Regions from separate parts of the Paenibacillus sp. 01T431 genome, predicted to be linked through region 1. Evidence: riboswitches for the same ligand, from Rfam matches in the RefSeq annotation. Region 1 holds a riboswitch; each other region holds the start of a gene.
What was found. Region 1 has a riboswitch for cyclic di-GMP ahead of AC1DM9_RS11555 (methyl-accepting chemotaxis protein). Riboswitches for the same ligand answer to the same signal wherever they lie in the genome.

Region 1 (7,569 bases):
AAAATACGACTTCATCATTGGTGCGATTGTACGTAATTTTGTACGTATTAAATTCGCGCGCCGCAAAGTTTGTGTCTTCCTTAAACACACAGAAATATCTCGTTTTATCCGTCTCCGGCACCTTTACTCCCGGAAAAGGAAGAACGGCATATACACTTGCATATTTGTCATTTCCCGCAAAAAAGTCGAGCGCACCGCCCGTCGTGAAATCGAGCAGATTCAAAGAAACAAAACCATCATAAAGATCATCAGGCGCTGTATTTTGCGAACGTGCGCGAATTTGCAGCTCAAAGCTAATCTCACCGGATTCAGGTACAAGAACAGGTTCAGCAGAATAATACATATGCTTAGCATTATCCAGTATTTGAATTTGATCGTTCGAGCGGCTAAGCGGTGCTCTTACATACAGCAGTCCATTGCGAACAATGACAACCGCATTAGGCTCTCGGTACTGCCAGAAGGTTCCGTCTTGCAGCGGAAAACCACCGATTTTCCATACTTCCCCTTCATTTAGAATCGTATGAAAATCTCCTAAAGTCCATTGCTTCTCCATATCCATGACCTCTTTCTAAGTTGTATGTTTTAAATAAGTCCCTGAATGATTAAGGCAACGATTAAGATCACTCCGCATCGCATCGTTGCTTTCAGCGAGGCTCCCATAAGCGGTACGTATGCAGTCGATACATTATTTGATGATAACCTGCCGTATACCAAATATAAAGGTATCGCTGTTGGCAGCGCCAGCAGCCCGTAAATAGGCAATGCTTCCACGACCACGCATAGGATAAGCGAAATATAGGCGAGAAAAAGCAAAACGCGCGAGAAAACGAGTGCTCTCTTTTCTCCCCAAACGACGACTAATGTTCTTTTCCCTGCTTGACGATCAGCCTGCCAGTGCAGGAAATGGTGATTAAACAATATTAGGGTAGTCAAAAGTCCTATTGGGAGCGATAGCCAAAATGCCCGAGAATCTAATTCTGAGGTTTGTACAAAATAAGCGCCTACGACAGGCAGTATGCCGAAGGAGATCAAAATCGCGACTTCACTGTAGCCTTTGCCGCGGTATCCGAATTGGATCGGCGGAGCTACATAGAAATAAGCAATTAACGCCCCAAGCCCGCCAAATACGAGCACCGGCCAGCCGCTTGTTATACTAAGTATAATGCCGCAAATCGCTGCAATGCCAAATAATGCCCATGTCACAGTGGCAAAGGTGCGAATGCTCCACGTCCCTTTTGTCAAATAGCCAGAGTTGGTTGCAATTACCCCTTCCGTCGATTGAGCGGCCGTATCCGTACCGTTATAATAATCCCATAAATCATTGATCATATTAGAAAATAAATGGGCTGTTCCTGCCCCAACTATGGTGATGATAAATAATAAAGGATTGAAAATGCCGTTCCACACAAAAGCCCCCAGCGCACCTAACGCCACGGGAATAAGCATAACAGGAAGAACGCTCAGCCTGGATGCTTTCATAAATTGTTTAAACATAAGCTGCCACTGCCCTCTCTGTTGTCGATCGTTCAATTGAACCACTTCCATTTGCTATACGTCAACACATGGATTAAAAATGGCTTAGTTTTTGAACTTGTTTAAGCTTCTGTTTGAGCAGCTCGGTGCAATAATGATTTTGGTTTCTCTGATCAAAAGCAGCAGCTAATTGTTCGGTATCCTTTACAATCATCTCATACGTAATATCGCTGCTAACATTCAGCTTTCTCCGACGGTTTTTCGCATGCCACAATTGTAGAAATGCTCTAGCTGAAATCATATACAACAACCGATCCCAGCCTACTTTCGTATCCAGCGCATATTGTACGGTTTGTTCAAACCATTTGGCGGCTTTATGAATGTCGGTTGCTGTGTAATAAGCAAGGAAGCTCCCATATTCACTTAAGTAACCAGGGCCCTTTAACAAACGCGCGCCTTTTTTTGCCATCTTTACAGCTTCATCTGCTTGCTCTGTCTCAAGGAGCGGGAGAAGCAGATGGCTGTACGTATTTTGCGGAATGGATTTGCAGGTCATTCGACCATCCATAATAGGCTTCATAGCTTGCAGTCCTCGCCGATATCTGCCAACTGTAAAATGATAGTAGCCAAAGCCATTTTGCTCACAGGCGCTACAATCAGACATTCCATCTCTAGCCGTCTTGCGCCAAAGCTCATAGTTTGCTTGAGCCGACTCATGATCGCCTTGAGATAGCGCGTATCGATGAAGACATTGATAATATGGGCGCAGGCTGTGACCGTATTGTAAGCATTTTGCCTTAAAATCATTAAAGATCGAAGTGATTTGATCCGTACCAAATTGCGGAAACCGCCAAATTTGATTAACAAACCATTTATAGTGCCAAATAAGGGTGAAGCTCGAATAAGCAGCCGGATCTTTTTCAAACTGAGTTAAGCACCAGGTAAATGAAACAAGAAATCGCTCTTCATAGCCCGAATCAAGCGCTGCCTCGGAATAAGACATGCGGGCGTAATAGGAGTCTTCCTTCGTCATATGCAAATCGGCTATCCGAATAGCCTCCTCAAGCACCGCAAGCTTCTGTTTTCCCTGCGGCAAGCTCCATGCCTCGCTTCGCAATTGATCATATCGCTGCTTCATAGCTCTCGCTCACCAGCCTGACTAAGACCGATTTCCAGCACCTGCATAAACGATTTGTTCATTAACTTCAGCTCCTCAGGGCCAAGAGGATATTGACCAAGCAGCAAGGCCTGCGTATAAACGGTCTCAATGCTTAGCTTCTGCATATCCGCATTCTGACAGGTCATAGCCTGCTGCATAAGCGGATTGTTAAAGTTGTAGCAAATCGTCGCATATGGCACCTCATATAGCTCATGGATGACGACATCCACAATGTTTGCGAACAAATCATTAGCTTCATCTTTCGTTTGCTCTGCCATTCTCAGAAAATTCACTTCATCATTTGTATTGTATAAAGCGGCCAAATCCACTGGTTCAAATCGCTTTACTACGCTTCTGCATTGAAATGGAGCTAGCAGCTGATCCGAGAGCTCCAGAAAGGAAAGAATGCTTTTATGCTCCGCGGGAGTTATGGATTGGAAGACGTTCGAGAAATTAATCGGATCTAGAACTAACGCCTCGATATCCTCATCCAGCTCCGACAGCTTGCGCACAAGCTCAAAATCATGGACATAACCGCCATTAATAACCATCACATTTTGCGCTTTGGCAACGCGAGCCACTTGGCGGAATTCATCAAGCGTTGAAGATACAACGATACGTTTGTTCTGTTCCAATATTTCGCTCATCTTCATCATGCCAAATGAAGTCTCAAACGACAAGAAACGGATAAACAATCGATAAAGCTCATCATCTTCGGCAGCCATCGCTTTAATGGAAGCAGAATGAATAACAATAATTTTACCGAATAGTTCAGGGTTTGATTCTGAAAGCTGAATCATATGCTGTTTAATGTTTTCGCCAATTTCATCCTTTACGGTGTGAAAAAGCTCATTTTCCATAAATGACTCCCGAGAAGCCGTTGGTCGAAGTCCATTCGTATTCATGATACACGTAACAAAAAAAGCCCAATCCGGAAGCATATTGTTAACTTGATCGGAAAGCAGCATACGTTTCATATATACCTTATGTTTTTTCTCGGCTTGCAAGCTTACAGCATAAGGAAGAATATAAGCGACACCCTCAAGCTCACCAATTACTGATTTTAAAGGTATGGCATCCAAGAAGGTTTGATACAAGTGATCTTCGCCATAGGTGAGCGCATCACTGCTATTCATGGACCACGGAGGAGTTTCCTCGTTAATCCTAATATCTGTTTTCCCTTCGGACAAATGAATCGGAACAGGCAGGAACTGACCATAATGGCTCATTAACTCCATCACACGATCCCATTCATAATAATCCTCGTAACCCTCCTTGCATGTCAAAAACACGGTGGTGCCGATTGGAGCATCCTTCTCAAGCTTGCGAATCGTGTACGTGCCGTCAGGCCGCCCACGCCATTCTAAAGTATCGCCTTCTAGAGCGGAGCGGGTAATAACAACGATCTCGCCGCTCACTACGAAGCAGGACAGCAAACCCACGCCAAATTGTCCAATATAGTCGTCTGCTGAATCCATTTCGTCACGCTTGGAGGTACTTCCGATTTGAGCCAAAAAAAGCTGGATTTCGGATTCGGACAAGCCTATCCCATTATCGTGAACGGCAATCGTTCGAGAACCGTAAATTTCAACTGTTACGCGTGCATCAAAGCGATGTCCAAGCCGTTTGCGTGCTGTAATCGCATCAACGCCATTTTGCAGTAATTCCCTAATGAACACGCCTGGGCTCGAATATAAATGCTTTGAGAGAAGCTCGATCATCCCTTGTAAATTAACTTGAAAGTTCATTTCGCTCATCCTGTCTCCCATAGTGGATCTGTTTTTTTATTGGTCTATTCCATTCATTGATTCGGCATTATACTCGCTTATCCTTCTTTATTTGCACAAAGAGGCAGGCAGCACCCCAAACCTATGGATGCTGCCTGCCTCACTCGATTATCATTTTTGTTGCTTACACTTTGAAAACAGCTGCTTTCTCCTTCAAATCCTGTGAGGAAAGTGAAAGCTTCTCCGCAAGCGTGCGCAAATCATCGGAAATATCATTTTGCTTAACTGAAAGCTCGCTCATATGTTCCATTTTCCCATTCACTTCTGAAGACGTCGTCAATAGCTTGTCTACTGCAGACACGATATGAGACATGCCTGTTGTAATTTCACTAATTGCCGTAGAAATCTCGCTCACTTGATCTGACAGCATGCTGCTTTGTGATTCCAATGCTTGGAATGTGCTGCTTGCGGTTTCGGATGCTTGACGAGTCGTGTTAATAACATTCGCGAAGCTGCCGATCGTGCGGCTGCTTGCTGCCACATCGCTTTGTATGAGTGTCAGCTCCTTCGTGATCTGCTTCGAGATCATATCGGTCTGACTGGACAGCTTGCGGATCTCATCAGCGACAACTGCGAACCCTCTGCCATGCTCACCCGCTCTTGCCGATTCAATGGATGCGTTCAGTGACAACAAATTCGTCTGTGTGTTCAAATCCTGAATGCCGTTCAAAAACTTAGCTACATTGTTATATCGTTCATTCATCGTTTCGAAAGCTTCAGTTAGCTTTGAGAACTGGTCTACTGTTTCATTTACCATCGAGACCACGCCAGCCATCTGCTGCGTGCCGTTATGAGATGATTGCTTCATATTTTGCATATCATTGTTTATGTATTCACTCGACGCAGCAATTTGCTGAGAGCTTGCTGAGATTTCTTCCGTAACTGCCGAAATGGATGAAGCATCGTCATACTGCGACAGCAGCACTTTTCTGCCCAGCTCCACTTGGCCATTTACATCCTCTGATGCTTTTCGATTAATACCAATCATATTATCCATATTATTCGAAATGTGGAGCACGGATTCGCTCACTTCAAGCGTAGCTTTAATCGTTTCTCGCAGCTGATCGCCCATATTAGCCAAAGCGTGGTCAAGATCGCCAAATTCGTCAGAGCGAACGAGTTTTTCTTGACTTGTAAAATCATTATTGCCATACTGCTTAATTCTTTTTGTAATGCCTACAAGTCCTGTTCTAATCGATTGTGAGATGACAAAAATCATAATAGCAGGAAGAATAGCTAGCAAAATGACATTTATAAGCACAATAAGGTTCGCACTGGATATGTCTTTATCGAGAAGCTTCTGCGTCGCGTTAGCGTCTGCGGTCAAACGCTCGTGCATTGTATCGTTGGAATAACTTAGAATGACGGTATATACGCTTATTAGATTGCTTATGCGGAGCGATTTCTCATCTGATGATAATCCACTCACATCTGTATTCGTCACTTTCAAGTTATCTAATGCAAGCTTAAGAACATTAACCTGATTCGCATAATAAGGACCATCTTCCGTTGCAGGCGGATATTTCTTATCCATATCGATAAGCTGTTTCTCTAATTCATCGATGTTGGCAGGCATCGTTTCCAAATCCTTCATGATCAGCGTTGCATCGCTTTTGCCATTTTCAATGGCATCTACCATTAGAAGCATCACTTTCAGCAGCCTATTCGATATACCTTGATAATTGCGTTCAGCACGCTGCAATTCCTCTGAGCCTTCGACTGAGGTTGCTACTGAATGATTTTGAAAATAAATCAAAACGCCCGAGCCTACATTAAAAAGTGTGATGATTGCGGTAACAAGCAATAATTTGCTCGTTATTTTCTTCAAACTCAATTTCTTAAACAGTATTTTTGCTCTCTCTATCCTATCCTTAAAAACCATCCTGCTTGCTCTCTCCTCTGTCTCCTGAAAACAAAAAAAGCTATCCAGCCACAGGAGGCGGACAGCTCAGTTAGCTTATTATCCTTCCGGCGGTCTGGCAGCCATAGTGCGTACACCTTAGGCCCATAACTTTGCGTCCTTGTCTTTCAACAAGTTTGCCTTTTTCAGTTTGTCTATTTTGTAGTTTACAACTTAAACCAGTATAGGACTATTTAGTGAATTTGTCATCCCTTGAACCATATTTATTCTGTGGCTAAAAATAAGGTTGCATTGCAATAACGCCTTGCTAACGAATGAAAATAGGAGGTTTGGATGGAAATAACCGCAACGAGCAAAATATTTCGCACCGCTTCCCATTGTTTTTCCGTTAAATTCGGCAATCTGCTTGCAAATTGATTCGCTGAAGAGCGAATGACATGCTCTGTCAATAAATCTTGATGCGGATTTTCCTTCAAATGACCGGAAATGTCGAGCAGTTGATCGTTATTCGCATCTAGCTCCTCAAACATACTGGTATAAGATGCATATAATTCAATAGGCCCAACTAAATCGTCTGCTTCATCCTCTGGTTTCTTGAATACGATCTCAAAAAGCTTGCGTATTGATTCAAAATCAAGATTTGACTTTAAATCATCAATAATGAATAATAACGCAGCTTGGTTCAGAGAATATTTTTTCCCAGCTTTCGGACAATCGAAATAAGGTTTGAAATCTCGCTTTACCCAGTTTTGCATGGAGGTAATCGACAGATTCGAATATTCGATTAGTTGGCCCAACGCAGCAATTTCATGTAGTGAAAAGCCTTTAATCTCATTTCCTTTAATGAGCTTTTCAATAATTGGAGGCAGCAGCGTAGACATAAATGCAGGCAGTCCCGTGCCTTTCTCCAAGTCACATTGATGCGTTTTGGTCCATGCGGCTTGCAGCACTTGCAGTGGCTTCAAATTATACTTTCCGTCCAGAGCCAGCAGCAAGCAAGCCATCTCTTTTCGAGTAAGCGTAAAGGACTCCATATCGCTTCCTCCTCGCGCATTCGTCTTGCATTCCTATATTACAAGTTCATATGAACTCATCATATGCCGGAGAATGACGCTTGTAAAGGCTCGAAAATCAATGAGAATAAGCCTTTCATTCTCGTTAAATCGCTTTTAAAGCGCGTATAAGGCTGTTACCGTTGGATATGGCATTTGTCATATCATGTAATCATTCGTTATAGTAGATCATAAGAATAAAAAAAATATAAACATAAAAGGGTAGTGAAAAACGAA
Region 2 (7,569 bases), on a different contig from region 1:
CTAGTGTTAACCAAGATAGTGGAATTAGAATGACTGGTTATGTTAAGTATTTTTTTGAATTACCTTTAGTAAATCAAATTGTAGGAGTTGGCTTTTTTCAGTTATCTAATTATTTTAAAGATTACGGTTTGTTTAATTATAGCAATGCTTTTGTATTAGTATTAATAAACCAAGGAGTATTAGGGATAGTAGCTTTTATTAGTTTTTTATTGTGGCTATTAAAAAAAACAACAGTTGAAGGTAGATTATTTTTGGCAATTTTAGTGATTATCAGTTCAATCGACGCTTTCATTTATAGTAATAATTTTTATTATATTTTATTCTATGTCCTAGTATTTTCAAATAAATTAAAAAGTCGAGAATTAACAGAGTAGCAGTTTCTAATGAAAATTAGAAAAAAGTTTAAACATATTTAATTTAGTATAGATAATTGTAATTAGATATATGGTTCTAATAAATTTACAATTCCCAATTAGGTGAATTTGAAAGGGTTATAAATTTGAAAATACTTGTATCAGCATATCTTGACAATAACATTGGTGATGATCTTATGATCAAATTGTTAGCTAAAAAATTTCCAAGTTGCAGTTTTTATATTGCTAGTAACAATAGTGCTGTACATAATACATTTAGAAATTATGAAAATATAATATTTCATACGTTTAGTACTAATAAAGAATACTTAAAACAATTTAAAGTGCATATATCAATTGGAGGTTCGTTGTTCAATGATATGAATAACATTAAAGGTATTATATATAGGATTAGAAGGATTATGATGCTTTATAAATTTAAGAGAAATAACATGAAATTAGCAACGATTGGTTGTAACCTTGGTCCATATAAAAATAAAGCTGGATTAATTTTGACAAAAAAAGAGCTTCAATTAAATAACATAGTCTCTGTTAGAGATAGGGAATCATATAATTTTATTGCTAATTTCAAAAGCGTTAGGAACTTTCATTTGGCCTCAGATATTGTTTTTAATTATGCTAATGAATTAAAATCAGACAATTATTCCACCCCAACCTATTTAGGAATATCCACTTATAGATCAATACAAAATAGCGAATATAACTTTTCAAGTTATACTTTTTTAGCAGCTATTGCAGATAAATATATTGAAGTAACAGGAAATAAAGTTCTTTTGTTTGCATTTGATTCTGAAAAAGAAAATGATTTATCATCAGCGCACCATATAAAAACATTATCGAGATATCCAGATAAAATCGATATAATTGCATATTTAGGATGTCATGAGACTTTCATTGAATCTATGAAACAATGCGAAAAGTTTATCACAATTAGATTTCACAGCGCAGTACTATCACAAATACTCAGAATACCTTTTTTACCAATTGTATATTCAAATAAAATGGATAATTATCTTGATGATGAATCGTATTTAGGGATACGTATTCAGTTTAAAGATATGAAACTACATAATTATAATATTGATGATATAGTAAGGTCCTTAATTTCTAATGAGAATATTTTCAATGATTTTACAAATGATAAAGCAGATACTAGTTATCATTTTAATGAATTGAGCAAAATAATATTTTCATAGTGTTTACAATTATACTTAACTCTAAAATTTCAGGTAATAAATATAATTTCTTATGAAGGATTATATTATTTAATATACTCTTGCGAGGGGAAGTAATTGATTGAAATATAATCAAGTAAAAGCTGGAGCCCTACTTTCATATTTACTTTTGATTATTACAAATATAACGGGGATATTTCTTACACCAACCTTACTAAGGGAGTTGGGACAATCTGAATTTGGTCTATATTCGTTAACATCGTCGATAGTTAGTTATCTTACAATCTTGGATTTTGGTATTGGGAGTGCGATTGTCAGATATATAGCAATGTATAGATTATCAGAAGACAAAGATAATGAATATAGTTTAAATGGGATGTTTCTAACTATAAACACTTTTATAGGCCTTATAGTTATTTTTGTTGGGGGTATTTTATATTCGACTGTTGACAGGATATTTTCAACAACAATGTTACCAGATGAAATGTATAAAATGAAAATTATGTTATTGTTATTAATAATTAATCTAGCTATAACCTTTCCATTAGGAACATTCACATCTATAGCTACTGCTTATGAACGTTTTGTCTTTTTAAAGATTACTAATATTTTAAGATCTTTAATGGTTCCTCTTATTATGCTTTTATTGTTGTTTATGGGATACAAGTCTTTATCTTTGGTGTTAACAATAACTATTTTTAATATTGTTTATTTAGTAGCTAATATGTGGTATTGTTTTGTGAAATTAAATACAAAATTAAAATTCAAAAATTTTGATTTTGTTTTATTAAAAGAGATATTTCAATACTCTTTCTGGATGTTTTTGTTTATTATAGTTGATAAAATATATTGGGGATCTAACCAATTCATATTAGGTATTGTGTCGGGTTCGAAAATGGTTGCAGTATATGCCATTGCTTTACAATTCGTGAATTATTATATGGCATTATCTACAGCTATAAGCGGGGTTTTTCTTCCTAGAATCACTCAGATGATTGCACAGAATAGTTCAGAAGAAGAGATTTCAAATGTATTTATCAGAATAGGTAGATTACAATATATAATACTATCATTAATTCTAAGTAGTTTTATACTTTATGGGAAAGCATTTATAAAATATTGGGCGGGAATAGACTATTCTAATGCTTATATTATTGCATTAATAATTATGATACCTCTTACTGTACCTTTAATTCAGACTTTAAGTATGACGATATTACAAGCTAAAAATATAATGGGTTTTCGTGCTATCACATACGTATGTATAGCATTACTTAGTATAGTAGTTAGTTTATATCTTGGAAAGATTTACGGCGGAATCGGAGCTGCTATTGGAACAACTGTTGCTTTAGTTCTTGGAAATGTATTTGTTATGAATATTTATTATTATATCAAATTGAAAATTGATATTATAGGATTTTGGAGAAATATACTTAAGATGAGTGTATCAGTTTTTACTGCAATGATGTTCGGATTGTTATTGAATTATTTTATTATTGACATAAATCTAATTCAATTGTTTATTAAAATTTTTGTATATTTAATTTTATTTTCTTTTTTAATGTGGACTATAGGAATGAATAACTATGAAAGGAATTTGTTAATTACTCCTTTGAGATCTTTATTTCAGAAATATAAATCTAAGAAATATTTATCAAAAAAATTATAAAAATAATCTCATAAATTAATTATTTTCAGAACACAATTTTCTTATGTGTTCAATAAGTTTGATAAAAAAGGAAGGGTGATAGTAATGGCTATCTTAGTAACAGGGGGGGCTGGTTATGTTGGAAGTCATGCTTGCCTTGAATTATTAAATGCTGGTTATGAATTAGTAGTTATTGATAATCTGTCTAACAGTAACCGTGAATCCTTAAATCGAATTCAAATGTTAACAGGAAAACCAATGAAATATTACAATGTTGATTTGTTAAACAAAGAGAGTATAGATGAAATATTTTCAGAAAATAATATTGATGCTGTTATTCATTTTGCTGGACTTAAGGCAGTAGGCGAATCAGTCTCATTACCACTTAATTATTATCACAATAATATTACAGGAACTCTAATTCTATGCCAAGTTATGCAAAAGTATAACGTGAAAAGAATAGTTTTCAGTTCCTCAGCCACTGTTTATTCTCCTATTTTATCAGGAGCAATTACTGAGGATCATTTGTTAGGTTCTTCAAATCCCTATGGTCGTACTAAATTAATAATTGAGGAATTATTTAGAGATATTTATGATTCAGATAAAGGCTGGAGTATTTTAATATTACGTTATTTTAATCCTGTTGGCTCTCATGCAAGTGGCTTGCTTGGTGAGAATCCGAAAGGAATACCAAATAACTTAATGCCCATAATTACAAATGTAGGAATGGGAAAGATAGCTCAACTTAAAGTTTATGGTAATGACTATGCAACACATGATGGGACCGGAGTCAGAGATTATATTCATGTGGTAGATCTTGCAATAGGACATTTAAAGGCTCTTAATAAAGCTATGTTAGGTACAGGTGTAGAAGTTTATAATTTAGGTTCTGGTAAAGGGTATAGCGTATTAGACGTTGTACAAACCTTCGAAAAAGTTTCTGGTGTGACTATTCCGTATACAATTGTTAAGAGAAGGCCTGGAGACGTAGCTGTATGTTTTGCAGATATCACAAAAGCGAAAAGAGAACTTGGGTGGGTTGCTAACAAAGGTATTGAAGAAATGTGCGCAGACTCTTGGCGTTGGCAATTAAATAATCCAAATGGATACGAATAGAGCAGTTACAAAAACAGTTCAAAGACGTACTACATTTGAGAAAAATATCATTAAATTTAGTAACGTTTGATAATTCAACAAACCCTATACACCCCTCAACAATTTTGTTACCATACCATTAAACAAAACAACCGCATAACCACACGATAAAGGCAAAACCATTGAAAAGTGGTGACGCAAAGCTACAGGGGCTTATCTTTTAAAAGACTGCCAGCCAGCTACCGAATATCGTGCCTCCCGCGTGGTTTATGTGGAAACATGGAGGTTATTATTATGTTCATGCGCGCAAACGTTGTACGTGAATGGCATCAACTCTGTATGGGATTCAATGAATTGCTGTGGGAAGATTGCTTAGATGAGAAAAAGCGCATGGAGATTTATTTGAGGATTGTTTATCACAAAAATAAACTAGCAGCTGTCTCATGAACTAGCACGAATGGCGTCGTTAACAGATCTGAAAACGCTATATCCGCAAGCTGACGCCCCGTCACTATGAAGCGTCAGCTTTTTTATTTTAAATTCTAAGAAGGAGATTCATATGCAATCATTGCTTCTTTAGTGGCTCATATGAAACCAAAACAATGAAAAAAACGAACAAAACACTAATGATTATCGCAGGTGCTCTCGTTGTTATCGGTATTGTCATTTATGGAAGCATGAGTCTCTATTCGAAGTTAAATCAGGTAGATGAACTGAATGGGCGTCTTGAAGAAGCTGCAGATAGCAATGCAGGACAAGAGTCGCCGAAGATTACGGAGCAGCCCAATGAACAATCTACTAATCAGACAGATCAGACTTCAGAACCTGATGCTACTCCATCACAAGAGCCTGATCTAGTTCCAACGACGCAGCCAGATGAAGTCCTAAAACCTAGTCCCAGCGCAACTTTGCCGCCAGATGAAGCGTCTAATAATGTAGACAAGGGACAAAAGCCGGATAAGGGATCTTCAAACTCCGAAAATAAGTCCCAGAAGAAAAAAGAGATTGATGCATCGGTTACAGCAAAGCTGGAAAAACTGAAATCTTCGTGTCAAGCAACCAGCAATAGCTTGGTTAAGCAGATTGCGAAAGAGCTTAGCGGTGATGAAGAAGCTACGCTTGCTACTATTCAAAGTAAATACCTGAATAAGGTATTTTCTGCGGAAGCCGATTGTGATGCCAGGTTCAATCAATTAATAAGCAATGCCAAGAGCGAGTATAAAGCAGCCGATCTAGGTGAGCAAAGCTTTCCGGATTGGAGCGCGCAATACGAGAGTGCGAAGGCTGGTGCTAGAGCCAATGCGCTTGCAGTAATTGCAAACTCGCTAAACAAGTAAGCTTTACTATTCTGAGGAGGCTCTATGAAAAAGTCACGTATTCTATCTATTTTTCTAGTTGTAATGATGTTGTCATCCGTACTTGCAACCGCTGCATCCGCAGCAACCGAAACGATTAAGACAAAGACACAGCCCATTAAGCTGCAATTTGATGGACAAGCACTCAAACTGCCCGATGGACAATATTCATTTATTCATCAAGGAAGTACATACGTACCGATTCGTTATATTTCTTACGCGCTGCTAAAAACAGTAAATTGGGATGGTGCGAAAGCGACGATCTCCGAGCCAACAGAGAAAGAGCTTGCTGCGCTGAAGAAACAATTGCAGAGTGCCGCTACGGGCAGCCAGAAGCCGCAAACGAGCGTTACAATTGCAATACAGCCAGTTAATGCAACTCTTGTGTTTAATGGAAAGACGAAGGCATTGCCGGCTGGTCAATCCCTCTATGCCTATAAAGGCTCGATCTATGTGCCCATTCGCTTCTTGTCAGAATCAGTAGGCACACAGATTAGCTACGATCCGGTGACGAAAACAGTTAGCGGTGAGTCAGCAGCATATCGAGCTGAGCAAGGTGGCGGCGGAGTCGTTCTTCCAGGCACGGGTGGCGGAACTGGAGGCTCTGGTGGTACAGGCGGTACGGGTAATGCCGGCGGTGGTGGCGTACCAGTTAAACCGACGTATGAGCAAATTACAGCAGAAGCAGAGAACAAGCTCGCTGCGCTGAAAGAAAGCTGCAAGGTGACTCTAATGGATATTGGACTGCAGTATGTAGCGGCAACGGATAAGACGGTTCAAGCTCAGCTTAAAGCTAAAGGACTTCAAGAAGTAGACAATTGCTCTGCAAAATTTGAAGTTATCATGTCCGATACGAAAGCTAAGCTGACGACGAATGGGTATAGCACAGACGTTCTTGCTTCCTACAGAGAAGCCTTTAACAAAGAGCTTGAAGCAGGAAGAGCTATTGCAGAGGGTTTGATGTAATAGGAGTTTTCACTTCTTTTTTGTAAAATTAGAGCAGGGGCAGAAGAGGTCGCGATGACTTCTTCTGCCCCTGCTTTGCGTTATCCTTACAATTACATGAAGTGATACATGCATCTGCTTGCATTTATTTATAATTTATTTTAGTTATAAGAGACCAGCTGCAGCTATAGGGGATAAGGGCTCCCATTTAGCCCACACTTCCTTAAATACAAACCTTAAGGCTTGTAAGTCGTTAGCGGTACGTTCAGCTTATTATAGGTTGTGATGCAGATTAAAAATGTATAATGAATTTTCCAATCCAATTCCTGATATATTTTAACACGAAAAGGATTACCCAAATCAAGCAGAGTGATCATTAACAGCAAAAAGCTGCGTTCAAATAGCTTGTTTTGCATGTTTTTTGTCTCCCCTTACAAGAATTTGTTGTAAAATGTAAAAAAATGACTCATTTCACTAGCAAAGCCACTACCATAGTACTAAAATTTGCATTACACTAGCATTACAGACTAACCTAAAATCATACAGTAGTGGTAATGTAGGGGGACTATGGACATATTTAATTTGTTCTACCAATTCAATCAGTGCACTTCTGATCCTGATGCTGAAGTTGTAGTACTCTTACACGGTCTAGGCCTAAATGCTCGTGTCTGGGAGCCGATGGCTGCTGTGCTAACTGAACGGTATCATGTTGTACGGTATGATTTGCGCGGGCATGGGGAGCGATCACATGACGGTTCTCAGTTAACATGGGAGCTGCTTTGCAATGATCTTGATGAAATTTTCCACTTATATAGCATAACGGAGGCACATTTGGTCGGTCATGGACTTGGCGGTAATCTTGCTGCAAGGTATGGAATTAGCCGCCCGGAGCGAGTGAAGTCGTTTGTTCTTATTTCGACGATTGGATTTTATCCTCCGGAGGCAATGGAGCGTTCGGTTGAGCTGCGCCGGAGCTA
Region 3 (7,569 bases), on a different contig from region 1:
CAGGACAGACTCCACAAGCGGAAAAATCATCTCCGTCTTGCCCGCTCCTGTTACAGCCCAGAGAAGAAACTCTCTCATCTGCCGCTGCTTGTCCATCTTTGATAAAGCCGCGGCTAGCGGCTGCTCTTCCACAAACTGCAGCGCCTTAGCTGCTGCAGCTGTCTGCGCAGGGCTAAGCCCCCATTTATCAAGCCGCTGTTCATACGTCAGCGGCCTCAACCCCTTACCAGAGCCGCGAACCGTCGTCTCTGCCCAATTCAACCCCGCGCGCTGCCCCGTAATAAGCAGCTCACATTCCCGGCTTCGCCCCATCCCAATGCACGCCATGCAATAGGCGCAGTGCCTCCCGCACGCTGCACATGCCGTGCGGTGCATTTGCGCCTCGCCGCTCCCACAGCGCAAACAGCTGCGCTCCCGCCTGCGGCGCCCCAAAGCGTCCAATCGCCCGCCACCCACGGCGGCGATTGATCCGCTCAGGCGCACCTGCCCGAGCAGCGAAGCAAGCTGGAGCAATTCTCTCCAGCTTGACGCGGCACCGGGACAGCTTGCACTAGACAACAGGGCGTGCGCCTCGCTTCGCAAAAGCGCACGTCCCTGCAGCATACCCGCGGCAAGCTTCGCTCCTGCCGCGATCTCTCCCAGCTCGGCAGCGCTATAAACTCCCGCTTCCTCGCCACTCACACGCTTAGCGCTGCTACGCTTTTCACCATTATTCGCGATCGCTTCTCCTCCGATTTCCCCAACCACAGCGCCCCTTACCTTCTCCCACCTCTCCACTAAACCAAAAAGCTTCTCTATCGCCAACGCTCCTTTCCGCTTCCCTCGACTACCCAAAAACCGCCAACGACTCCCCAAACTAACCTTGCCGTTATTTACTGCTTGCTCTACTCCTCCACTGTATTTCCGATAATTTCTCACCAGCTCGCTAGATTTCTGTTTACTACTATTCAACCCGCCAGTTGCTGCATCTCCACCCGCCCCATCAGCTTTTGCTTCCTCCGCACATGCCGCCAACATCTCAATCGCCTCATAATCAGCATTCCGTCCCCCCTCATTTAAGCTTTTACTCGCGTTATTTCTGCCGCCATTGCCACGTTTTATAGCCGCATCCCAAAGCTCCACTGCAATGCACGCATCCCCGAGCGGCAGTTCTTCTTTTAGCAGCCATCCCTCCTCTGCGATCTCGTTGTTCAAGAATCCCGCTTCACCAAACGCTCCATGCATCCAGAAGTATTTATCCACCATTGCCTTGATAGTCAGTCGAGCCTGCCAGCATCCATTCACTTTCACAACATACAATTGTGCCTTCATCTCTATTCGCTCCCTCGACACTTTATAGAACTGATTTCATTATTCATCTGTTAAGTTAACTATGGCCTCTCCCTTCCCAGACAAAAGGAGAATGATGTTGGCAAGCACTGTAAACAAAAAAAAGCACACCCAACAACGCATTTGCGTTATTGAGTGTGCTTCACTCCGACTATTTCATTACCGTAGAGTATATACTAAAATGGCATTTTCGACAAATCTGTCGGATTTTGCAAATCAATTAGCACCGCATGATCGGAAAGCGACACAACTCCTTCTGCCTGGAGCAGCCATAGCAGCTGAGTTCCATCCACACCCTCTGTTTGAGAGCGCTTACTGCCTTCGCTTTCAGACAACGGATTAGATCCATTAGAGTGAATCCTGACCTCATCGCCCTTTCTAGCTAATCGTTCAACAATAGCCAGTGTCTCCTCTGTAACCCCTTGATCTACGATCGTCAAACGAACGTTTTTCCCCATTCGCCGAGAGAAAGAAAACAGCGAACGTACATACCATTCCATATTGTTTTGCTGAACGTCAGCTACGAGCACATAATGCTTGCTGGATTGCTGGCGCCCTCGCCAAATTCGATACGCCAGATGCACCGACAATGCAGCCAAAGCATAACAGCCAATAACAAGAAGTAGAAGTTCAAACATGGCGGCCACCTCCTCTTTGTGACACTATATGCCATGAAGAGCCCACTGGTTCCGCAATCAAGGGACAAGGTGACAAAATGTGTGTTATGCCAAAAATATATTCTGCTTTATGATGATTATTAGTCATTTTCTGACAAAGAAACACCCTTGAGCAATTTCCAATACATGTTATCATTTTAATATGAAAGCATGCATATCTAACCGGTGCACGCATATAGAAAGGGAGAGTGGATTTTCACAATCAAAATAACTAGGGAAGCGATGAAGTATAATCTACAATTGGACACTTGGATTATATGGAGCTAGTAGTGTAACCGGCCCTCTTGGAACCCCACTACGTATCTAAGAGGAGAGTGAAAGATGCGTTATTTTAGGAAAAAAATCAGTTTAGCCCTGGCTCTGTTATTAATTTTTTCGTTGTCGCTTAGTTCCATTGCCATGGCCGAAGGTGATAGCAATCAAGGTACGAATGCTGCGGCACTCGTAGATGAGAATAGCTGTCCACAGTACTCATCAGATCGCAAGGATGTCATTGCCACGCATTCCAATATCGTAGTCAATAATAACGGAACAGCTACCGCTACGTTCCAGACGCTAAAAGATTGTGTTAGAGTCAGCTTCTCCGGCTATGAAGGCCCTGCTGACTGGGCACCTGGACCCGGCGATACAACCATTCCATACAACAAGCAAACATTTTTTGAGGGACAGTCTATTATATATCCAAAAGCAGGTACTTACTCCGTAACGATTAACATTCCAAAATGTTTGCCTTATCAATTAGATATCTATAGCGGAGATTTAATTAAGACATTAGGTCCCGGCGCTCATGGTGACAAAATTTTAGCATGGAATCTAAAGCTTTCGAACAGCTGTACGGGCAGTATCATCATCAACAAACATTTAAATGATGTCGAGGGCGCTCCTCATGCAGGCATTACCTTCGAGCTTTGGAAAGACGGTAAATTAGTCAAAAGCGGTGTTACCAATAGTGACGGTATTTTGCAATTCAACGAATTACCTATCGGTACCTATACATTAAAAGAATTAACCTTAGATGGCTTTACCACCGATTTAGTGGCTACCCAGCAGATCGTAGTAACCACAGATAACTCTGTGCAAAAAGCAGTTATCAATACGGCTAAGCTCAAACTTGAAACAGCCTGCTCCGCCGATCCAAATAAAACAAGAGCTTGGAAAGTAACCAACGAGAGTAATATCGAGGTTTCTTATTCATGGGAAATTCCGAATACCACTCAAACAGGAAATGGTGTAATACCTGGAAAAGGTTTCGTAAGCTTTTCAACGAATACGGAGCTCGTCAGCCCAACTGATCCACAAACTGTACCTAATACGCTGAAAATCCATTGGGGCAAGGAGAAGGAGCTTTCACTTGTGAATGAAGGCGAAACCTGCTCTACGCCTACTCCAACACCGTCATCGACACCTGAGACTACACCTACTGCTACACCAACTCCTACACCTGAGACTACGCCTACAGTTACACCAACTTCTACACCTGAGAGCACGCCTACAGCTACACCAACTCCTACACCTGAGAGCACGCCTACAGCTACACCAACTCCTACACCTGAGAGCACACCTAACACTACACCACCTTCCACACCTGTGAGCACGCCTAACAACACACCTACTGCTACAACTACGGTAACGACAACACCTACATCGTCACCTGAAGCAACACCAATTGTTGAAATTGATGATGAAGATCCACCTGTTGGAGGAGTTACTGAAGGTGGAGAAGGCGAGCCGCCAATCGATCCTGTTGTTGCTGTAGATGAAGATCAAGTCCCGCTTGCTACTCTGCCAAAAACAGGCGAAAGCAGTCCGGTTCCTTATTATCTCATCGGGGCATTTGCCCTTTCAGCGGGATTCATTTCTCTTCGCAGACAAAAACAAAGAAAATAGTTAAGATTATATGTTTCACCACGCACTCTTAGGCTGGTTTTATACAGCTTAGGAGTGTTTTTCTTTTACACAACCATCGCAAGGCAACCTTATATGCAAACAAAAACCCCCGTATCAACCGATACGGGGGTTTGCTCGATATGTAAGTAATGATCAAAAAGGCTACTACAGGGTAACCCATCCATATTTGATCGATTGGATAACAGCTTGCGTACGGTCATCAACTTCCATCTTTTGCAAAATGCTGCTCACATGGTTTTTAACCGTCTTTTCGCTAATGAATAAAAACTCTCCAATGAGCTTATTGCTCTTGCCCTCTGCCATAAGCCTTAACACCTCTGCCTCACGGCGTGTTAATGGGCTTTCATCGCCAGCAACGAACTTAACTCCCGGTTCCTGAGCAGCTGCAGCACCTGAGACAATTCCCATCTCATCCAAATACGTCATACGGCGAAGCTGGTTAATGAGCTTGCCTGTCACTTTAGGATGGATATAGGCATGACCTTGGACAACGGAACGAATGGCGTTAATTAGCGATTCTGCCTCCATATCCTTCAGAAGGTAACCCGTAGCCCCTTTACGAAGGGTTTCGAATACATAGCTCTCATCGTCGTGAATAGATAAAATGATAACCTTAACATCAGGAAACATACTTTTTAATCGTTCAGTCGTCACGACACCGTTCTCTATAGGCATATTAATATCCATCAGGACAATCTCAGGAATGGTATGATTGCAAAACTCCAAAACTTGAATGCCGTCACCACATTCGCCGATAACTTCAAGATCGTCTTCCATATTTAGAATCCGCTTAAGTCCTTCACGAAACAGCTGGTGGTCATCCGCAAGTAAAATTTTGATTGTATTCATATTGCTTGCAGCTCTTTGGATCATCATCATCTTACTCCTTTCTAGATTCGGCAGTAGTAGGTATATCTATTATAATTTTCGTCCCTCTACCGGGATTTGAGTCTATATCCATCCTTCCCTCTATTAGCTCAATGCGTTCTCTCATCCCTACCAATCCAAAATGTGCGTTTCGAGTAGCATCCTGCTCGATTAAATCGCTGTTAAATCCAACGCCGTTGTCTTGAATTACGAGTGAAATATGCTGTGGCTGATAGTTAATCTCGAGCATTACATGTGAAGCGCTCGCATGTTTTAGTGCATTGGTAAAAGCTTCCTGAACTAAGCGGTATATCGCCGCTTCCATTGCAGAGGGCATCCGAGTTTCTTTACCTATAAGCTCGAATACGGTATGTATTTTTGTTTTCTCTTCAAAATCCTGTGTGAATTTACGAAGAGTCGGCACAAGCCCTAAATCATCCAACGCCATCGGACGCAAATTAAATATAATTTTGCGAATTTCCTCAAGGCCGGAGCGCACTTGTCCTTTTAAATCTACTAATTCTTCCTGCACCATCACAAATTCCTGCTTGATTAGCATACGTTCTGCAATTTCTGTTCGAAGAACGATATTTGCGAGTGATTGCGCGGGACCATCATGGATTTCTCGAGCGATCCGTTTACGCTCTTCCTCTTGCGCCAAAATAATTTTCAATCCCAGCAGCTGCCTCGTTTTGGCAGACTCAAGAATACGAGTAACTTGATTAAGATCACCCGATAAATATTCAAGTACGACATTTATTTGCGAAGCAATCGTTTCAGCACGCTCGATTGAATTTTCTACATTTCGAACACGTTTTTGCAAATCATCTCGACGTGCTTTCAAGTAGGATTCCTTCTCGCGGTACACCATCAAATCCAACTGGATTTGTGTAGCCTTCTCATAGGCAGACTTAATGTCATCTTCCTTGTATCGCACGAAATCCCGGCTCACTTCTGTCAGCCTTATACGCGCACGGCGATAGTCTTGCTCCAGCTGGTCAACCTTGTCAATTGTCTTCACCGTTTCTTGAAGGACAATTTCAAGCTCCTGCTCGAGTGATTCTAGCTCCGTGCGCGCGGATTCACATATTTCATAAATCTGGTATTTGCTGTCTTCCATCACTTCGATTGCGTTTTTAATGACTCGATTTATATCGACTGTAAGGTGGTCCACTGTAGATCGGCAACCTTTCTATATTAAAGGTTAATCTACTCTATCATACCACAGATTGGATATATTTCGTCCATCGTTAATCGATGGTAATCTTTTTCGCTTTCCCGTCATACCCGACCTTTAGGCCTAGTTTCTCTGAAAATAAACGGACCGGAATGAGCGTCCGATTATTACGAACGATAGGCGTAATATCTGACGATTGCAGAGCGCCATTTAAAATAAGATCCTTTTTGCCAAGTGTCATTTCCATCAGCTTATTGCCGCGAAGAACGGTGACTTGTCCCGTTTTTCCGTCAAATAACAGCTTCGCTCCCATGGCATCGGATACGAACCGGACAGGTACAAATGTCGTTCCATTCAAAACAATGGGTGCTGAATCAAGCGTAATTGCTTTTCCATTAACCGTCGCAGCAGATTTGCCTACAGTCATTACGACCTTAGTTTGTGAATCAACCGTTACGGAAGGCGGATATTGCAGCTTCATATTATCTAGTCCAATAGAACCTGTTGCAGAACGCTCATCCTGCCCTTCGGCGATCGTCACAACGTAAATTCTTTTTAGTTTAACAGGGAATTTCATCCCTACAGAGGATAAATTCATCTTCACATTCTTCCAGCCGCTCCAATCAAGCTGTTTTGCAAGATCGATAAGATGTGCTTTGCCATCCGCATCAATGAACTCTGCGCGCACCCAGTTCAGGCTGTTATCGCCATAAAGATCAACCGTCATGGAAGTAGGTGAGCCCTCAATCGCACGACCATTTGTATTAAATACAACATACGATGCTTTAGTTCCGGTGCCGTTTATGAAATCATAATCAAGCTTTAATGCTTTCGAAGAAGCTTGTCCTTGGAAATCGGATACCAAGCTTACGCTTCCTGTCGTTGTCGCAGGCGTGACCTGTGATGTAATGGGGTAGGTCGATTTTTCAAAATCCTCAAAGGTGCTCACTGCTTCCCCTTGTGTGAATGGAATCATTGTCGGAAAACCATCATAACGAGCAATGGCATACCCGGTGCTTGTACCTGCGTTAACCGACTGCACAGTTAGGTTATCGCCGTTTCTAGATGCGGTAAATCCAACAAACTCCCACTTCACGGAGTCAGCGCTAAGCTTATATGAATTTCCGTTTTTCAGCTTTACAGTAAGCGGAACAGAAATCGTTGCTCCTTTTGCCAGCACACCTGCACTCGTATCAATGGAGAGCGATGCAATTTGGTCCTGCCCAATGACTTCAATTTCTTGTTTGGTAGAGATCGCTCCTGACTTCACAGTGAGATTCGTTTTACCCGCCTTTGTTGCAGTGAATTCATTGCCTTTGAACGTGCCAATGGCTTTCTCGGTACTCCATACGGCAGATGAATTGTCTACTTCAAACGGGTTATAGTACGTGTCATAGCCTTTTAATGAATACGACGATTTTTGACCGATAAACATAACATTAGCGCCGCTCACAGAAATGCCTTTTAACGAACCTGCTGGAGCAGTTGTGAATACGCCTATGCCGTTTGCAACACTTCTTTGGGTGGTGCCGTATTGCGTAGGATGCGACAGCTTCAAATCATTTGTTCCCAGTGGGCGCTCGATCATCGTTGTAGAACCGCCGCCATCCA
Region 4 (7,569 bases), on a different contig from region 1:
ATTTGCGCAAAGCGCTTAATCTGTTTCGCAAGTCGAATCCGCCTCTGCTCGAATGGCTGCAATCACCGATTCCATACTTTACGAAATACTCAGTAGCCAAACAAATCCGAAGTGTCTCTCCGTTATCTTTCTCGCCGAAGTCGTGCATGTACCATTATCTCCATATGGCTAAAGGGAACTACCGAGAGTATCTGCAAGGCGAGCAAGTGAAAATAAAAAAGTATTTTTATGTGTTAAGGCCGATTCTTGCTTGCGGCTGGATTGCGAAGTACAACTCGATGCCTCCAATCGAATTTGATCGTTTAGTAGAGGCGCTTATTCCTGAGCAGAGCGAGCTGAGGGCTACGGTTGAACAATTGCTGCGCAGGAAAAAAGCGGGCGACGAGCTCGATTATGAGCCTAGGCTGCAAGTTATTAACTCCTATTTGGAGGAGCGAATGGTTCATTTTGAACAAATCGCACTCGAAATGGGTCAAGGGGGAACTGCGCAGGACAATCAGCTTGATGACTTGTTCCGCAGAGCATTACAAGAGGTTTGGGATTAAATAGTGTTGCTTTTAATTGACAAGTAAGGGGAAGTTAAGGATGGCTATCGTGCAAGTGAAATCGACGAACCCAAGCTTTTCGTTCGTCATCAGAAAAAATCCGGGGTCAGGCATGCTGCTGCGCGCCGTTCGCAAAGGAATGGCCTACGGCTGGTATACCGATGAAGCAACCTTCAACGTTTATTTTAAGGATGCCGACAATGAGGTTTCATACAAGCAGCATAGGCAGGACCAATTTGAGTACCTCAATGTATCGCGATATAATACGCCGCTCTTTGTACTGGGAGCGATTAATGAATTTTTTGCAGCGCCGCTTAAAGCGCAGCATTCGAGTGACACGGAGCAATACGAGCATACCTTCCATATCAATATGATTCATATTGAGCTCTTGCGTTATATTCATTTTTTTGAGAAGCATCTTACCGACTATACATTTGAAGCAGTACATCTGGCGCATAAGAGCTATTCGCTTACCATTAAGACGCATAAATCGTTATATGAGCTTATGCATGTCGTTAGTGTGCTTTGTCTCTTCCTTTCGATGTTCAGCGACGAATACATCGATATTTCTGATGATGTGTTGATTAAATATGTGAAGAGTATCCAAATTATCGACGCACCCTTTTATATACGAAGCTTGTTTGCCCGCAATTTTCTAGCTTCAAGAGACCGGTTCAAGAAATATAAAGAAGAGCTGGAGAAAACAGACCGTTATGCGGTTCAATTGGCCTTCGGCGGGACGGCTCAGCAGCGGAGAAGCTATATCGGAAACGTGCTTCCGTTCAATAAGGCAATACTCGACGTTGGCTGTGGAGAAGGTTTTTATGCGATTCCATTTGCATCCAAAATTGAAGACAGCTACTACGCGGTTGATATCCATGAGCCGCTGCTAGAGGTAGTAGAGCGGAAGGCGAAAGCAAAGGAACTGGACAACATCGCTACCTTTCCTTCCATTGAACACTTTCTAGAGGCTTATAACGGCGAGCAGGTGGATGTCATTTTGACCGAGGTTATTGAGCATATGAGTCTAAATGAGGCAGCTGTTCTGATACGGCAAATATGCGAACATGTTGATTTTGATTATTTTGTGCTGACAACACCTAATGCAGAGTTTAATGCTTATTATGAGCTGGAAGACTTCCGGCATGATGACCATAAATGGGAGCTTGGGCGAGCGGAATTTCAAGAGTGGCTGCTCGAAACGATTAAAGATCAAACCGTGGAAAGCCAATTTGTCGCAATCGGCGACGGAGTGAACGGTATACAAACGACGCAGGGTGCGATTTTGCGGAAGAGGAGAGAGTAGCGTCAATGGAAATGAGAACGAGAGTCCATACGATTTTTATGCTGATTGGCACGACGGAATGCGGGAAAACAACCTTTGCAAACGAAGTGCTGATGCCGCAGCTGCGATTTAGGGATGACAGCAAGGGCATGAATGCGAACGTGCAATATATTTCATCCGATAGCATTAGACAAGAGCTTCTAGGCTCTGATTATGACAAATATGATCAAATCATGCTTGAAGCGAGCGATCAGGCTTTCCGCCTTTTGTTCGAGAAGCTGCGTCTGGTCACTACTTTCCCCATCAATGCGGAATTTGTTGTCGTGGATACAACAGGTTTGTCGGAGGATTTCCGGGCGAGAGTGAGAGAGGTTGCAAAGGAAAATAACTACAACCTTGAAGTCGTGCTGTTTGATTACAAGAAGCGGGATGATTATTATTCATCGGAGCGTTCGAAGAAACTGATAACGAGCCACATTAATCGTTTGCGCAAGGATGTGCTTGGTTCGCTCTCGAGGGAGAAATACAGCAAAGTTCATAAGGTGCGGGCTAAAGATTTTTATTCTCCTATGGATAAGGTTGCGAATCCGGATTATAAGATTATAATCGAGGATGCTGCTGAGTATTTGGACGTTTTTTTACCGCTGGACCAGAAGACGATTATCGTCGGTGACGTTCACGAATGTGTGGATGAGCTGAAGGCTTTGCTCGTTAGCCATGGGTTTCAACTAGAGGGCAATGTATTGGTTGAGACAGGAAAGGTCAGCGGTACAAAAGTATTGCTCGTTGGAGATTGGATCGATAAGGGAAGCCGCACTAAGGAAATCATTGATTTCCTATATACGAATCAGGATAAGTTTTTGTTTGTGCTTGGGAATCATGAAAACTTCGTCCATAAATATATGCGTGGTGAAATCAAAGGTGTGGAAGAGGAGCTGCTGCATGCCTACTTCGATTCGACTGAGGTGCTGAGAGGCGATGCTGAGCTGCTTCAGAAGTTTAATCATCTCGTATCGCTGTCGAAGCCTTTCTACAGAATGGTAGGAAAATCAGGACCATCCTATTATGTGACTCACGCGCCATGCGAGAACAAATATATTGGCAAGCTGGATGTGAATTCGATCCGTCATCAGCGCAATTTTAGACTCGACCGATCGGCGCCGATTGAAGCACAGCTTGCGTTTCTGAAGCGGGATGCAGCAGGAAACCAGCCGTATCATGTTTTTGGACATGTGGCTGCTAAACAAGCATTTCGGATCAGAAATAAAATCCATTTGGATTCAGGCGCAGTTCACGGCAATCTGCTAACCTCGGTTTCTCTGTCGGTGAAGCCGACTTTCAAATCACAGAAATCGGCAATAGCCGGCATGGAAGGCGAGCTTCCTGCTCTCTTCAAAGAGGAACGCAAAGTATCGCTGCAGGAGCTGGATGATGATGAAGCCCGCAGATTGCAGTATTGCTCGCGCAATAAAATTAACTTTATTTCAGGAACCATGTCTCCTGCAGATAAGGATGAAGCGGCGGGTGAGCTGGAATCGCTGAGGAAAGGGCTGAACTATTTTATGGAGCGCGGTGTTAAAGAGGTCGTGCTGCAGCCCAAATATATGGGATCACGCTGCAATGTTTATTTGCATGCAGATATCGAGCAATGTTTTGCAGTGAGCCGCAATGGGTACAAAATAAATAAGGTTGACCTAACCGCTGTTTATGAGCGACTGCTGCAAAGATTCGGAAGCTACATGAAGGAAAACGATATATCGATGCTTCTGCTGGATGGCGAGCTTTTGCCATGGGAGGCGCTGGGAGAAGGTCTCATCGAAAAGCAGTTTAAGCCAATTGAGAAGGGGCTTGAGACAGAGCTTGCATTCCTGAAGGCGAATGGATTCGAGGAAGCGTTCGGAAAGCTTGCGCATGATTTCAAGGAAAGTGGTTTTGAAAAGGATCAGTTTCACCTTAGCAAAGGGGCTATTAATGAGAAGTATGGCCTAGCCGTCTATCAAAATTTTAAGCATGTTCATTCTATTCTTGAGAAAAACAGGCCAATTGATGAGCATATCAAAGCATATGAAACGTATAAGAGGCAGCTAGAGCTGTATGCCGAGGCAGGGGAGCTTGAATACAAGCCATTTTCGCTGCTCAAAATCGTATACGTGGACGGAAGAGAGCAGCTGCCAGCGTGGAAAACCTCGGAGATGTATCGTTTCCTCTCTGACGATCCATTCATTACGCTTGTGCTGTCTGATGCGGAGAGCTATGAGCTTGCAGAAAAATATTTCTACACGCTTACGGTAGACAATCATATGGAAGGTGTCGTGATAAAGCCGGAGATGCCTCAGCCGTACACGGTTCCCTATATGAAAGTGCGCAATAAGGAATACATGTCTATTATTTACGGTTATGATTATAGATTTCCGCACAAGTACAATAAGCTCATCAAGCAAAAAAATATTACGCAAAAGCTTCGTACATCATTTAACGAGTACCGGCTAGGACAGCATATGCTGGCGATTCCTTTTGCTGAAATTGCCCCAGACAACGATGGATATCAAGCGGCTGTTGCTAATCTGTTGTTTGAGGTCGCCAAAGAGAAGGAAATCGATCCTAGATTGTAAATCATCAATATACCAAACCTCCCAAAATGGGAGGTTTTTCTACATCATTCGACCTATTATTAAATTGGTTATGGTATATATCGGAATAATATGGAATACTGGTATATGTAAAAAGTCCTAGTAAAAAGCAAAGTTGTCGAAAGACAATGACGCAAAGCCAACAGGCCTAAAGGAAATTTCCAAAGGTGGCTGGGTTGCCAAAAGGATGAGTGATAACATACCTATATCCTCTCCTTAAAAACTTCAGGTTACCGCCTACGTTATGAAAAAGAGGGGATATTTAGCAATGAAACAAATGATTAAACGTTTTAATGGCAATGTTAATGTTAGTAGTTTTAATATTGTTCAAAAGATAGCGAATTTAGGCTACTGGGAGTTTGACCATATTCGCAGAGAAGCATCCTGGTCGAATCAAATGTTCGAAATATATGGTATGAAATCTGATTTCTCGATGTCGATGGACGAATTTTTTGAGTTTGTACATCCCGATGATCGTGAGCGTGTTATTCAGCAGTTCCACCTTGCAATTGAATCAAAGAAGGAGAGCGTTTGCGAGTACAGAATCGTTCGTCAGAGCGGTGAAGTTAGATATGTTGTAGAAAACATTACATTCATACTTAATGACGAAAACGAGATATTGTTGACGATAGGCATGATTCAGGATGTAACGGAAAATAAAAAATTGCAGCATCGCCTCACACTAGAAGAACAGCTTTATAAATCGATATTTGAAAACAATCCTGACGCGGTCTTTTCTTTAGACGCACAAGGGCGTTTTTTGTCATGCAATTCAGTGCTTGAGCAACTTTTTGGATATACGAAAGAGGAAATTATAAATGATAGTTTTCATAAATTTGTAGATGCCGCAGCGCTGGATAAAACGATTCAATATTTTGAGCAAACAGTCAAGACGCTGACACCTCAAAACTATGATACGACAGGCATTACGAGAACAGGACAAACGATCAAATTTAATGTGACCAATATTCCAATCATTATTAATAAAAAGCTTATCGGTGTCTATGGCATTGCCAAGGATATTACGCAGCAAAAAATGATTGAGCAATCGTTGACTGAGACCGAATTAAAATACCTCAGTATTGTCGAGCAATCCATTGTCGGTATTTTTGTCGCGCAGAAAAACAACTTCGTTTATTCAAACGATCAGCTCAATAAAATGTTTGGTTATGACTCCTTGAATGGTATGGATATTATACAGACGATCCATCCTTCAGACCGTGAAGCCGTCGTTAATCAGCTAACGAAGTTACAGGAGGGTCAGTCTGTATCCAATTTCTGCCACAGAGCCATTAAACAAGATGGGACGATTATTCATTGCGAAGTGCACTATAATCAAGTGTCAAATATGGGAGAGCAGGCAATCGTTGGAGTAGTCCTTGATATTACGGATCGGAGCAAGGCTGAGGAATTAAATCAATATTTGGCTTACCACGATTATTTAACGGAGATGCCAAATCGCAGAATGTTTGAAGACCAGCTAGATAAGCAGCTAAGGGTAAGCGAGTATTTTAAGCAGAGGCTGGCGATCGTGCTGATTGACGTGGATCGTTTCAAATATGTAAATGATACGCTGGGGCATCCAATTGGGGATGAGTTGCTGAAACAAATCGCCTTCCGATTGATGAGCAATTTACGTGATGGCCAAACCGTATTCCGACTTGGCGGAGACGAATTTGCAATTATTATAGCTGATGTAAAGCAGCAAAACGAAATCAAGGATATGGCAGCTACTATTATTAAGCTTATCAATGAGCAATTTTTGATAGAAGGATATGAGCTGAATGTAACTGCAAGTATTGGAATCAGTCAATCGCCTGGCGATGGGAGCTCGGTGGAGCAGTTGATGAAAAATGCGAATGCGGCTCTTTATCATGCGAAGTCCAGAGGCAGCAACCAATCACAGTGCTATTCCTCTTCTTTAAATGTGCAATCATTCAAATTATTTTCACTCAGCAATGATTTGCGTAAAGCGCAGGAAAGAGGAGAGCTGTTCCTTCATTATATGCCTCGCGTACATTCGCAAACGATGGAAATTGTTGGCGTTGAGGCGCTGCTGCGCTGGAATCATCCGGATTGGGGATTGGTTGCTCCGTCTGAATTCATACCGATCGCAGAGGAAACGGGGCTTATTGTATCCATAGGAGAATGGGTGCTTCGCGAAGCCTGTATGCAGCATAAACGGTGGCAGAGCTTAGGCCTGCCTTCGGTTACGCTGTCGGTTAACTTTTCGGTGCAGCAGCTTCTTCAGCAAAATATATTGCATACCATCGATCAGATCATCGAGGAGACAGGAATTTCCCAAGATCGATTGGAAATTGAAATAACGGAAAGCTCCTTTATTAGCAATGAGAATGCGGTGACTGAATTGCTGCTGGAGCTGAAGAAAAGAAAAATCAAAGTATCGCTTGATGATTTTGGAACCGGCTATTCCTCTCTTTATTTATTGAAGCGATTGGCACTCGATACGATCAAAATTGATCGGTCATTTATCGAGGAGTTGATGACGGATCGTAGAAATAAAAGCATTATTGAATGCATTATTCAATTGGCTGGCGAACTTGGCATGCAGGTGGTGGCTGAAGGCGTTGAAACGAAGGAGCAATTCAACTATTTACGCGAGCAGCGATGCGATGAAATCCAAGGTTATTATTTCAGTCGTCCTGTAGAGCCGGACAGCATCGTACAACTTTTGAGCCGAAGATCTTGTAAAGAGCCTGCTTTATTTATGCCAAGTAAAGAGGTGCTCGTTAATCGGAGAAAAAGCTTTCGAATCGATTTGAAGCATTGTCTATTGGCAGAGATGACCATTACGATGTTCAAAGGTAGCAGTGTGAAGCTTGGGAGTACAGAGGTGTTTGTTCGAAACATCGGACCAGGCGGGCTCCGGTTTATAGTCGGTGTGAAGCTGCCCGTTAACAGCGATATTCTCTTGATGTTTAAGACGAAAATTCTTAATCAAATGTATGTGCTATTCGGATTTATCGTCTGGTACAATGAACTGGGCAAAGACATTTATGAATATGGTGTGCAATTTCAATTAAAAGAAAAGCAGCAGGATGAGCTCGTCAATACGCTTAATTTCCTAGCCATTAAGCAGCGTGATGGC

Region 2: linked by a shared signal. The riboswitch ahead of AC1DM9_RS14840 (hypothetical protein) and the one ahead of AC1DM9_RS11555 (methyl-accepting chemotaxis protein) in region 1 are both predicted to bind cyclic di-GMP.
Region 3: linked by a shared signal. The riboswitch ahead of AC1DM9_RS19700 (SpaA isopeptide-forming pilin-related protein) and the one ahead of AC1DM9_RS11555 (methyl-accepting chemotaxis protein) in region 1 are both predicted to bind cyclic di-GMP.
Region 4: linked by a shared signal. The riboswitch ahead of AC1DM9_RS21360 (EAL domain-containing protein) and the one ahead of AC1DM9_RS11555 (methyl-accepting chemotaxis protein) in region 1 are both predicted to bind cyclic di-GMP.

What each region holds. Positions count from the first base shown of each region.
Region 1 is NZ_JBFTPT010000005.1:336,634-344,202, reverse strand. Features, by position in the region: gene AC1DM9_RS11575 (DUF6081 family protein) at 1-553, opposite strand, end outside; gene AC1DM9_RS11570 (UbiA family prenyltransferase) at 583-1,494, opposite strand; gene AC1DM9_RS11565 (hypothetical protein) at 1,568-2,611, opposite strand; gene AC1DM9_RS11560 (HSP90 family protein) at 2,608-4,380, opposite strand; gene AC1DM9_RS11555 (methyl-accepting chemotaxis protein) at 4,544-6,247, opposite strand; cyclic di-GMP riboswitch class I at 6,387-6,471, opposite strand; gene AC1DM9_RS11550 (DUF1836 domain-containing protein) at 6,544-7,314, opposite strand.
Region 2 is NZ_JBFTPT010000007.1:159,591-167,159, reverse strand. Features, by position in the region: gene AC1DM9_RS14860 (hypothetical protein) at 1-374, shown strand, start outside; gene AC1DM9_RS14855 (polysaccharide pyruvyl transferase family protein) at 500-1,570, shown strand; gene AC1DM9_RS14850 (oligosaccharide flippase family protein) at 1,671-3,218, shown strand; gene galE (UDP-glucose 4-epimerase GalE) at 3,303-4,313, shown strand; cyclic di-GMP riboswitch class I at 4,455-4,539, shown strand; gene AC1DM9_RS14840 (hypothetical protein) at 4,895-5,629, shown strand; gene AC1DM9_RS14835 (copper amine oxidase N-terminal domain-containing protein) at 5,654-6,613, shown strand; gene AC1DM9_RS14830 (hypothetical protein) at 6,829-7,008, opposite strand; gene AC1DM9_RS14825 (alpha/beta fold hydrolase) at 7,160-7,569, shown strand, end outside.
Region 3 is NZ_JBFTPT010000010.1:230,034-237,602, reverse strand. Features, by position in the region: gene AC1DM9_RS19710 (ATP-dependent helicase ComFA) at 1-1,311, opposite strand, end outside; gene AC1DM9_RS19705 (glycosyltransferase family 2 protein) at 1,506-1,967, opposite strand; cyclic di-GMP riboswitch class II at 2,213-2,296, shown strand; gene AC1DM9_RS19700 (SpaA isopeptide-forming pilin-related protein) at 2,406-3,893, shown strand; gene AC1DM9_RS19695 (response regulator) at 4,059-4,787, opposite strand; gene AC1DM9_RS19690 (sensor histidine kinase) at 4,795-5,955, opposite strand; gene AC1DM9_RS19685 (stalk domain-containing protein) at 6,032-7,569, opposite strand, start outside.
Region 4 is NZ_JBFTPT010000011.1:338,330-345,898, reverse strand. Features, by position in the region: gene AC1DM9_RS21375 (nucleotidyltransferase domain-containing protein) at 1-545, shown strand, start outside; gene AC1DM9_RS21370 (methyltransferase domain-containing protein) at 586-1,851, shown strand; gene AC1DM9_RS21365 (metallophosphoesterase) at 1,857-4,442, shown strand; cyclic di-GMP riboswitch class I at 4,559-4,644, shown strand; gene AC1DM9_RS21360 (EAL domain-containing protein) at 4,729-7,569, shown strand, end outside.